DNA from 2 places in the Streptomyces sp. NPDC058576 genome. Region 2 is predicted to be linked to the other one. Evidence: riboswitches for the same ligand, from Rfam matches in the RefSeq annotation. Region 2 holds a riboswitch; the other holds the start of a gene.
The links. A riboswitch is a leader RNA that binds a small molecule or an ion and turns the genes downstream of it on or off. The one in region 2 is predicted to bind cobalamin.
Positions count from the first base shown of each region.

Region 1: another riboswitch for cobalamin. It lies ahead of ACFWRV_RS22000 (CoA-acylating methylmalonate-semialdehyde dehydrogenase); the one in region 2 lies ahead of ACFWRV_RS29350 (ribonucleoside-diphosphate reductase subunit alpha).

Region 1 is NZ_JBHXPF010000032.1:5,392-10,813, forward strand. Features, by position in the region: gene metE (5-methyltetrahydropteroyltriglutamate--homocysteine S-methyltransferase) at 1-1,343, opposite strand, end outside; cobalamin riboswitch at 1,507-1,722, opposite strand; gene ACFWRV_RS21990 (hypothetical protein) at 2,044-2,241, shown strand; gene cobF (precorrin-6A synthase (deacetylating)) at 2,342-3,148, opposite strand; cobalamin riboswitch at 3,344-3,476, shown strand; gene ACFWRV_RS22000 (CoA-acylating methylmalonate-semialdehyde dehydrogenase) at 3,723-5,225, shown strand; gene ACFWRV_RS22005 (acyl-CoA dehydrogenase family protein) at 5,222-5,422, shown strand, end outside.
Region 2 is NZ_JBHXPF010000056.1:24,025-29,446, forward strand. Features, by position in the region: gene ACFWRV_RS29330 (carbon starvation CstA family protein) at 1-1,096, shown strand, start outside; gene ACFWRV_RS29335 (YbdD/YjiX family protein) at 1,093-1,296, shown strand; gene ACFWRV_RS29340 (hypothetical protein) at 1,427-2,104, shown strand; gene ACFWRV_RS29345 (GNAT family N-acetyltransferase) at 2,104-2,613, shown strand; cobalamin riboswitch at 2,666-2,802, shown strand; gene ACFWRV_RS29350 (ribonucleoside-diphosphate reductase subunit alpha) at 2,939-5,353, shown strand; gene ACFWRV_RS29355 (ribonucleotide-diphosphate reductase subunit beta) at 5,353-5,422, shown strand, end outside.

The sequences.
Region 1 (5,422 bases), on a different contig from region 2:
GAGCCGATCGTGGTGGTCGGCAGCAGCGGCAGCCCGAGGTGCGCGCGCTGGGCGGCGGTCCGCTCGGCGTACGGCTGGGAGCGGCGGCCGTCCGCGTCGGTGATGGCCGCGGCACGGGCGCGGACGGCCGGGTCGCGGGTGATCGCGGCGTCGGTGCGGGAGGCCAGGTCGGCGCGGTTGGCGGCGAGTTCGGCCGCGATGGTGTCCGTTCCGGCGGCGAGACCGCGGGCCAGGACGACGATCTCGGCGGTCTTCTGCCGGGCGAAGGCGAGCCAGCGGGCGATCTGCGGGGCGATGTCGGTCTCGGCGGCGGCGTCCAGCGGGACGTGCAGCAGCGAGCTGGAGGCGGAGACGTCGACCCGGTCGGCGAGGCCGAGCAGGGTGCCGAGGGTGGCGAGCGACTTCCCGTAGTCGTTGATCCAGATGTTGCGGCCGTTGACGACACCGGCCACCAGCCGCTTGCCGGGCAGTCCCCCGGCGGCGGCCAGGTCGTCGAGATTGCCCGCGCCGGTCTCGGTGAAGTCGAGGGCCAGCCCGTCGACGGGAGCCTTGGCCAGGACCGTCAGCGCCTGGCCGAGCCGCCCGAAGTAGGAGGCGACGAGCAGCTTGGACCGGTCCGTGAGGCCGCCGAGCTCGCGGTAGGCACGGGCGGCGGCGTTCAGCTCGGCCGGGGTGCGGTCCTGAACGAGCGCGGGCTCGTCCAGCTGCACCCACTCGGCACCGGCCGCGCGCAGGTCCGCGAGGACCTCCGCGTACACCGGCAGCAGCCGGTCCAGCAGGGTCAGCGGCTCGAAGTCCGGGGCCACGCCGGGGGCCGCCTTGGCGAGCAGGAGGTAGGTGACGGGGCCGACCAGGACCGGGCGCGGGGTGTGGCCGAGCGCGAGGGCCTCCTTGAACTCGGCGACCTGCTTGGCCGAGTCGGCGGTGAACACCGTGTCCGGTCCCAACTCAGGCACCAGATAGTGGTAGTTGGTGTCGAACCACTTGGTCATTTCGAGCGGGGCCACGTCCTGCGTGCCGCGGGCCATGGCGAAGTAGCCGTCGAGGGCGTCGGCGCGGACCGCGTCGCGGTGCCGCTCGGGAACAGCGCCGACCATGACACTGGTGTCCAGGACATGGTCGTAGTACGAGAAATCACCGGTCGGCACTTCGTGGACGCCGGCCTCGGCGAGCTGCTGCCAGGTTCCCCGGCGCAGTTCCGCGGCGGTCTGCCGGAGGGCGTCGGCGCTGACGCGGCCCTTCCAGTAGCCCTCGATGGCCTTCTTCAGTTCACGGTTCTGACCCTGGCGGGGGTAGCCGTACACGGTGGCCCGTGCTGCCGCGGCTGCGGGCTTCGCTGTCACGTGACTCTCCTTCGCGAGCGTGTCTGCGGTGCAGATCCCGGGACGGGACGCGGACGCGAAGGGATGACGCATCGGGCGGACACCGGACACGTCGAACCGTGTCCGTCCACCTGATGGTTACGCCGACCCGCCCACGAGGTCACCGAGATCTCCGCACGCGAACGGTCGCGTGCGGGCAACGGGCAGGTCTTCGGACTCGCGGGCACGTCTGCCGGGGCAGACACCTAAAGGCCGTCGCTTCCCAGACCCGGCCGGGCCCAGTGCGTATGACGGCGGTCGTTCCCACTCACCGCTGCGGGGCAGTCCCGGATTCCCACCGGGTTCCCTCTTGCGACACCCTGTCTGGCGGACAGGGCGAACCAGTTGCAGCGGCCAGCCTAGGGGACGACCGCCGGGCGCACACCGTTGTTCACACTTCGGACGGTGATGTGAGACACGCGCCCGCTTCTTCCCGATCGCGCTGAAGACCGGGCCGGGCCACGGAGCGGGGGCGACACGGGTTCCCCCATCGTTCGACTTTTCGCCATCCGCTCCCTGACCTTCGGTCAGGTCGTTCGGCTCGACTGTGCGGAGGCAGTGACCCAGATGTAACCGATTGGCGTAGAGAACGCGGAACCACGGAGCGTCACAAGCCGTTCTTCTTCGCACTACACGGCCGCCGACCCGCGGCGAAGCCGACCGAGGAAAGGGACAACGCCCTATGAAGAAGACAGTCGGGTGGGCCCAGGACGGCGACGACTGGACGATCACCGTGAACGGCACGCTGTATCGCGCGATCGAACGGCCCACGGACGGCCGGGTGCACGACTACCTGGTGAGGGGCGACGACCTGACCGCCGAGTGCCCGAGCCTGGGGCACGGGCTCGGCGTGATCCGGGCGCACGAGACCCGGCGCTGACACCCCGCCGGTCCGACGACGAGGTGCGGAGGCCGCCCGCCGCCCGCGCCTCGACGCGGGCCCCTCGGCGGCCCCGGCAACCGTCAGCGATCAGCCGCCGTCAGTCCGTGCCGCCGACGCCGTCCGCCTCGTCCGGCGTCCGGCGCAGCAGATAGGTGTCCATGATCCAGCCGTGCCGTTCGCGGGCCTCGGCGCGCAGGCGGCTGATGTCGTCGGCCACCTCGTCGAGCGGGCCGGAGACCAGGATCTCGTCGGGGGTTCCGATGTACGCGCCCCAGTGGATCCACAGGCCCCTGCCTGTCAGATGGGTGAAGCTCTCGTGGCCGTCGAGCATCACGACGATGTCGCCGTCGTCCTCGGGGAAGCCCTGGGCCAGCCGCCTGCCGGGGGTGATGTGGATGGGCCGGCCGACCTGGTTCAGGGTGACGCGGTGCCGGGCGGCGAGGGCGGAGACGCTGCTGATGCCGGGGACCACCGCATGGCCGAATTCCACCGTGCCGCGCCCTCGGATGTCGTCGAGGATCGCCAGCGTGCTGTCGTAGAGGGCCGGATCGCCCCACACCAGGAAGGCTCCGCACTGCCCCGGTGCGAGCTCCTCGATGATCAGGCGCTCGCAGATGTCGGCGCGGCGGTGCCGCCAGTCGTGCACCGCCGAGGTGTAGCGCCCGCCGTCCTGCTGGGTCCGGTCGCGCCACGGGTCGTCGGCCTCCACCACGCGGTACGGGCCGGTGAGGTGCTCGTCGAGGATGTCGCGCCGCAGCCGGGTCAGGGACTCCTTCTCCTTGCCCTTGCCGAGCACGAAGAAGACGTCGGCCCGGCGCATGGCCTTCACCGCGGCCAGGGTCAGATGGTCGGGGTCGCCGGCGCCCATGCCGATGACGAGGATGTGGCGGGGCGCGTCGCTCATTTCAGCCATGTCTGCCATGTCGGCCGATCATGCCAGGGGCCGGTGCGGCGAGAGTGCGCGCATGGCGTCGCGAGGCAGGCGGGAACGGTCAGACAGGCCCCGGGCGGGGTGGACTTACTAGGACGTCCAACTATATGTTCGTGAGCAGAGAGGTGACCGGCATGGAGCCGGGCGCCTCGAAGGCCCGTGGTGTCAGGGAAGCCGGTGTGATTCCGGCGCGGTCCCGCCACTGTGACCGGGGAGTCCGTCCTCGCAGGACACGCCACTGACGGTGAGGCAGCCGTTGGGAAGGCACGAGGGCGGGCGCTGATCCGGGAGTCAGGATACCGGCCGCGGGATGTTCCGTGTTTCCACGAGGATGGAGCAGACACGCATGGCACCGGTCCGTCATCACGGCCCCGCAGGCACGTCCCGGCGAGCGGTTCTCCCCGCCCCCTGACGGCCTGAGCCCTTCGCGTCCCCGACGACGAGCCCTCCGTTTCCGCGCGCATCCGACCGGTGCGCCGCGGCCTGGCGGGCCCGTGCGCCATCCCCGGATCTCACCTGACGATCTCCACGACGAGAGCAGGCTTCCATGGTCCGCGAACTCACTCATTTCATCGGCGGCAAGCACACGTCCGGCACCTCGGGCGGCTACGGCGACGTCTTCGATCCCAACACCGGCCGGGTGCAGGCCCGGGTTCCGCTGGCCGACCGCGCCGAGACGGAGGCGGCGATCGCCGACGCCGTCGAGGCCCAGCGCGAGTGGGGCGAGTGGAACCCGCAGCGCCGCGCCCGGGTGCTGCTGCGCTTCCTCCGGCTCGTCGAGAAGGAGAAGGATTCGCTGGCCCGGCTGCTCTCCTCGGAGCACGGCAAGACCGTGGCCGACGCGCACGGCGACATCGCGCGCGGACTGGACGTCGTGGAGTTCGCCGCCGGTGTCCCGCATCTGCTGAAGGGCGAGTTCAGCGACAACGCGGGGGCCGGCATCGACGTCCACTCGCTGCGCCGGCCGCTCGGGGTCGTCGCGGGCATCACTCCGTTCAACTTCCCCGCGATGATCCCGCTGTGGAAGGCCGCACCCGCCCTGGCCTGCGGCAACGCCTTCATCCTCAAGCCGTCCGAGCGGGACCCGTCGGTGCCGCTGCGGCTGGCGGAACTGTTCCTGGAGGCGGGCCTGCCGCCGGGCGTCCTCAACGTCGTCAACGGCGGCAAGGAGGCCGTGGACACCCTCCTGGAGGACCCGCGCGTAAAGGCGCTCGGCTTCGTCGGCTCGACGCCGATCGCCGCGCACATCTACGCCACGGCCGCCGCCCACGGCAAGCGGGCCCAGTGTTTCGGCGGGGCGAAGAACCACATGATCGTGATGCCGGACGCCGACCTGGACCAGGCGGTGGACGCGCTGATCGGCGCCGGTTACGGCTCGGCGGGCGAGCGGTGCATGGCGATCTCGGTCGCCGTGCCGGTGGGCGAGGCCACCGCCGACGCGCTGGTCGCCAGGCTCACCGAGCGGATCGCCGAGCTGCGGATCGGCCGCTCGGACGACCCGGACGCCGACTTCGGGCCGCTGGTGGGCCGCGACGCGGTGGACCGGGTCCGCGGCTACGTCGACCTCGGGGTCGAGGAGGGCGCGGAACTGGTCGTCGACGGGCGGGACTTCACCCTGGAGGGTCACGAGGACGGCTTCTTCGCGGGCGCTTCCCTCTTCGACCGGGTCACGCCGGACATGCGGATCTACCAGGAGGAGATCTTCGGCCCGGTGGTGTCCGTGGTCCGTGCGGCGGACTACGAGGAGGCGCTGCGCCTGCCCTCGGAGCACCCGTACGGCAACGGCGTCGCGCTCTTCACCCGCGACGGCGACACCGCCCGCGACTTCACGCGCCGCGTCGACACCGGCATGGTCGGCGTCAATGTGCCGATCCCGGTGCCGGTCGCGTACCACACCTTCGGCGGGTGGAAGCGGTCCGGGTTCGGCGACCTCAACCAGCACGGTCCGGACGCCATCCGCTTCTACACCCGTACGAAGACCGTCACTTCGCGCTGGCCCGCCTCGGGAATCCGGGACGGCGCGAGCTTCACGATTCCGACCATGGGATGAGCATCGTGACCACGCTCCTCACCGACGACCAGCTCGCGGTCGTCGAGACGACCCTGGACTTCGCCCAGGAACACCTGGCCCCGCACGCCGTGGCCTGGGACCAGGACAAGCACTTCCCGGTCGACGTGCTGCGCAAGGCGGCCGGGCTCGGCCTCGGAGGCGTGTACGTACGGGAGGAGTTGGGCGGCTCCGAGCTG
Region 2 (5,422 bases):
GATCCGGATGATCGGCTACGGCGCCATGCTGGTCGAGTCGTTCGTGGCGATCATGGCGATGATCGCGGCCTGCATCATCGACCCCGGCCTCTACTTCGCCATCAACGCGCCCGTCGGCGTGATCGGCGACAGCGTCCAGTCCGCCTCCGAGGCCGTCGCCAACTTCGGCTTCACCATCTCCCCGGACGCCCTGGCCCAGGCCGCCAAGGACGTCGAGGAGCAGAGCCTCCTCTCCCGGACCGGCGGCGCGCCCACCTTCGCGCTCGGCATGGCGGAGATCTTCTCCGCGGTGATCGGCGGGGCGGGCATGAAGGCGTTCTGGTACCACTTCGCCATCATGTTCGAGGCGCTCTTCATCCTCACCACCGTGGACGCCGGCACCCGGGTCGGCCGCTTCATGCTCCAGGACATGCTGGGCAACGCCTACAAGCCGTTCCGCGAGGTCAGCTGGAAGCCGGGCGTCTGGTTCGCCAGCGCCGTCGTGGTCGGCGGCTGGGGCTACTTCCTCTGGGTCGGCGTGCACGACCCGCTGGGCGGCATCAACCAGCTCTTCCCGCTCTTCGGCATCGCCAACCAGCTGCTGGCCGCCGTCGCGCTGGCCGTCTGCACCACCCTGCTCGTCAAGTCCGGGCGTCTGAAGTGGGCGTGGGTCACCGCGGTGCCGCTCGCCTGGGACGTGGCGGTCACGCTCACCGCGAGCTGGCAGAAGATCTTCTCCGAGGACGTGAAGGTCGGCTTCTTCGCCCAGCGCGACAAGTACCAGGCGGGCATCGACGCGGGAGAGGTGCTGGCCCCCGCGAAGAACATGGAGGAGATGCGGACCGTCGTCACCAACTCCACCGTCGACGGGGTGCTGAGCGCGCTCTTCGCACTCCTCATCATCGTGGTGCTCGTGGACGCCGGGCGGGTCTGCTACAAGGCCATCCGCGACCCGGAGAGCGTCAAGCTCCACGAGACGCCGTACGTGGAGTCCAAGCTCGTCGCGCCGGCCTCGCTCATCGCGACCAAGGAGGAGAAGGCCGAACTCCTCGCGGCGGGCGTCGGCCCCGAGGGCGGCATCCGCAAGGAGGCGGCCAAGACGGGGAGCCGGACATGACGGTCGCGGACGTACGGCGGGTGGCGGGACGGATCCGCTGGTACGTCCGTGAGCTGACCGGCGAGTCCACGTACGACCGCTATCTGGCGCACGCGAGGGCGCACGATCCGGACGCACCGGTGATGACCCGCCGCGCCTTCGAACGCAGCCGTACGGACGCCCGCGAGGCGGACCCCCGCGAGGGCTTCCGCTGCTGCTGAGCACCGTCGGCCGATCGGGGCCGCCGCACCCCTTCCCGGGCGCGGCGGCCCCTTCCCGCGTCCTCGTGCGGGCTGGCCGCCGTTCGGTTTCCCGGTGCGCGGAGCACTCGGCGTACGAAAGGATGTGCCCATGACGCCGCCCTCCCGATCGCCCCGACTCCGGCCCGCCCTCCTGGCCCTGACGCTGGCACTGGCCCTGGCGGCGACGGGCTGCGGCACCGAACCGGCGCCCGACGCGAAGGCGGCGGGCCGCAGCGGCTCGGACGCCCCGGCGCCCGACCGGGCGGAGCTGGAGGCGCGGGCGGCGGCCGTGCAGACCGTCACGGAGCATGTGTGGGTGACCGAGGCCCCGGGCTACGCCCTGGCGCGCCAGTCGGTCGGGGTGCTCGGCGACGACGGGTTCGGCAGCGTGTACACCGAGCCGAACGGCGGCCGGATCCAGCTGTCGGTGGAACGTCTCCCGCACGGCGAGGCCGACTGTACGGACGGCTCCGCGCCCGCGGGCGGTCAGGAGCCCCTGGTGACGTGCGAGCGGGACGGCGAACAGTGGTACCGGGCCACGGAGTCGGGCCACGCGTACGCCCGGGAACAGGGCGGACTCGTGGTCACGCTGAGCGGGCCGCGCGAAGAGGTGGACCGGGCGACGCTGCGGTCGGCGGCGCGGGCCGCTCACCGCGCCGACGACTACGAGCTGGACCAGGTGCTGCCGCCGGCCGGAGAGGTCGCCGGGCGGCAGCCGGTCGAACGCGGCGATCTGCCCCCGGTGGGCGACGGCGCACCGAACAACGAGGTGGGAGCGAGCGGCTGATGGATCTGACGATCAGGGTGGCGGAACCCGCCGAGTACGCCGTGCTCGGCGGGATCGTCGCCGAGGCGTATCTCGGCGACGATCTGCTGGACGGCCCGCAGGATCCGTATCTGCTCAAGCTGCGGGCGGTGGAGCAGCGGGCGGCCGAGGCGGAGGTGCTGGTCGCGCTCGACGCGGACGGGGTGGTGCTCGGGGGTGTGACGTATGCCCCTCCCGGCACTCCGTGGCGGGACATCGCCGGTCCGGACGAGGCCGAATTCCGGATGCTGGCCGTGGCCCGCGCGGGGCGCGGACGGGGCGTGGGAGAGGCGCTCGTGCGGGCGTGCGTCCAGCGGGCCCAGTCCGCCGATGGCGTCCGGGCTCTGGTCCTGTCGACGCAGCCGGCCATGCTCTCAGCCCATAGGATCTACCGTCGGCTCGGCTTTCTGCGAACCCCCGAACGGGACTGGGAGCCGGTGCCGGGCCTACGCCTCATGACCTTCCGGCTGGAGCTGAGGGCGGCGTCCTGAGGGGCGTAGGAAATCGACGCGACACAACATGTGGGGGCCGCAGCATCTGGCGGCCCCCACATGTATGCTCGACCTCGCTGTCGTCGCAGGGGAATCCGGTGCGAATCCGGAACTGTCCCGCAACGGTGTGATCAGTGCGCTTTTGCGCACCCGCAAGTCCGAAGACCTGTCGACAGCGCGTCCGGCTCGACCGAACCGGACGCCAGACGTCCGGGCCTCGCGGATAGGCCGGTGGACGCCGTCAGCTGTGCTGCCCTGCCCGGGGTTTCGCGCTGCCCGGCTTCCCCGCCTTCCGCCGGCCCCCTGCCGAGCGAGGGAAAGCCCAGTGACCATCGCGCCCGCCGATCCGGTTTCAGCCACCGAATCCGCTGCCTCCACCACGTCCGGCGAAGGCACGAACGACGGACCCGGGACCGCCTTGCTGCGGACCCTGACGGACCTCACCGTCGATCTTCCCGACACAGACCCCGGACGGGTCGCCGCCGCCGCGCTGCGCGGGCGCAACGCCCGTTCCGACGAGGCCGAACTGCGCTCGCTGGCCACCGAGGCCTCCGCGGGGCTGATCTCCGAGGACCCGGCGTACTCCCGGCTGGCCGCCCGGCTGCTGACCCGCACGATCGCGGACGAGGCAGCCGGTCAGGGCGCGACGCACTTCTCCGCCTCGGTCGCCGTGGGCCACCGCGAGGGCCTGATCGCCGACCGCACCGCCGCGTTCGTGGAGCTGCACGCGAAGGCGCTGGACGAGCTGGTGGAGCGGACGCTGGCCGAGGGCGCCGACGACCGCTTCGGCTACTTCGGTCTCCGTACGCTGCACAGCCGCTACCTGCTGCGCCACCCGATCACCCGCCAGGTCATCGAGACCCCGCAGCACTTCATGCTGCGCGTGGCCGCGGGCCTCGCCGAGGACGAGTCGGTCCGGGCGCTCGACGAGGTCGCCGCGCTCTACGGGCTGATGAGCAAGCTGGACTACCTCCCCTCCTCCCCCACGCTCTTCAACTCCGGCACCCGGCACCCGCAGATGTCCTCCTGCTATCTGCTGGACTCGCCCAAGGACGAGCTGGACTCGATCTACGACCGCTACCACCAGGTGGCGCGGCTCTCCAAGCACGCGGGCGGCATCGGTCTGTCGTACTCCCGCATCCGCGCCCGGGGTTCGCTGATCCGGGGCACCAACGGGCACTCCAACGGCATCGTGCCGTTCCTGAAGACGCTGGACGCCTCGGTGGCGGCGGTGAACCAGGGCGGCCGGCGCAAGGGCGCCGCCGCGGTCTACCTGGAGACCTGGCACGCGGACATCGAGGAGTTCCTGGAGCTCCGCGACAACACGGGCGAGGACCAGCGGCGTACGCACAACCTGAACCTGGCGCACTGGATCCCGGACGAGTTCATGCGCCGGGTCGACGCGGACACCGAGTGGTCGCTGTTCTCGCCCGCCGACGTGCCCGAGCTGGTCGACCTCTGGGGCGACGCGTTCGACGCGGCCTACCGGGCGGCCGAGGCCAAGGGCCTGGCCCGCAGGACGATTCCGGCGCGTGAGCTGTACGGCCGGATGATGCGGACCCTCGCGCAGACCGGCCAGGGCTGGATGACGTTCAAGGACGCCTCCAACCGGACCGCGAACCAGACGGCGGAGCCGGGCCGGGTCGTCCACTCCTCGAACCTGTGCACGGAGATCCTGGAGGTCACCGACGACGGCGAGACGGCCGTCTGCAACCTGGGCTCGGTCAACCTGGGCGCCTTCGTGGCGAACGGCTCGATCGACTGGGACCGGCTGGACGCCACCGTCCGCACGGCCGTGACCTTCCTCGACCGGGTCGTCGACATCAACTTCTACCCGACCGAGCAGGCCGGGAACTCCAACTCCCGCTGGCGCCCGGTGGGCCTCGGCGCCATGGGCCTCCAGGACGTCTTCTTCCAGCTGCGCCTGCCCTTCGACTCGCCGCAGGCCCGCGCGCTCTCCACGAAGATCTCCGAGCGGATCATGCTGGCCGCGTACGAGGCGTCCTGCGACCTCGCGGAGCGCTCGGGCCCGCTGCCGGCCTGGTCCGAGACGCGCGCCGCGCGCGGTGTGCTGCACCCCGACCACTACGACACCGAGCTGAACTGGCCGGAGCGCTGGGACGCCCTGCGCGCCCGGGTCGCGAAGACCGGCATGCGCAACTCGCTGCTGCTGGCCATCGCGCCGACGGCGACGATCGCCTCGATCGCCGGCGTGTACGAGTGCATCGAGCCGCAGGTCTCCAACCTGTTCAAGCGCGAGACGCTCAGCGGAGAGTTCCTCCAGGTCAACGCCTACCTGGTGGACGAGCTGAAGAAGCTCGGCGTGTGGGACGCCCGCACCCGTGAGGCGCTGCGCGAGGCCAGCGGCTCGGTACAGGGCTTCGCGTGGATTCCCGAGGACGTGCGGGCGCTGTACCGCACCGCGTGGGAGATCCCGCAGCGCGGCCTGATCGACATGGCGGCGGCCCGTACGCCGTTCCTCGACCAGAGCCAGTCGCTCAACCTGTTCCTGGAGACGCCGACGATCGGCAAGCTCTCCTCGATGTACGCGTACGCCTGGAAGCAGGGGCTGAAGACGACGTACTACCTGCGTTCGCGCCCGGCGACCCGGATCGCCCGTGCCGCGTCGGGCCAGGCGTCGGCCGCCGCCCCCATTCCCGTACAGCAGGCTTCGGCGCCCGACGCGGACGCCATCGCCTGCTCTCTCGAAAACCCCGAGTCCTGCGAGGCCTGCCAGTAATGAGCACGAACGAAGAGAAGAACCTGCTCGACCCGGGATTCGAGCTGACCCTGCGTCCGATGCGCTACC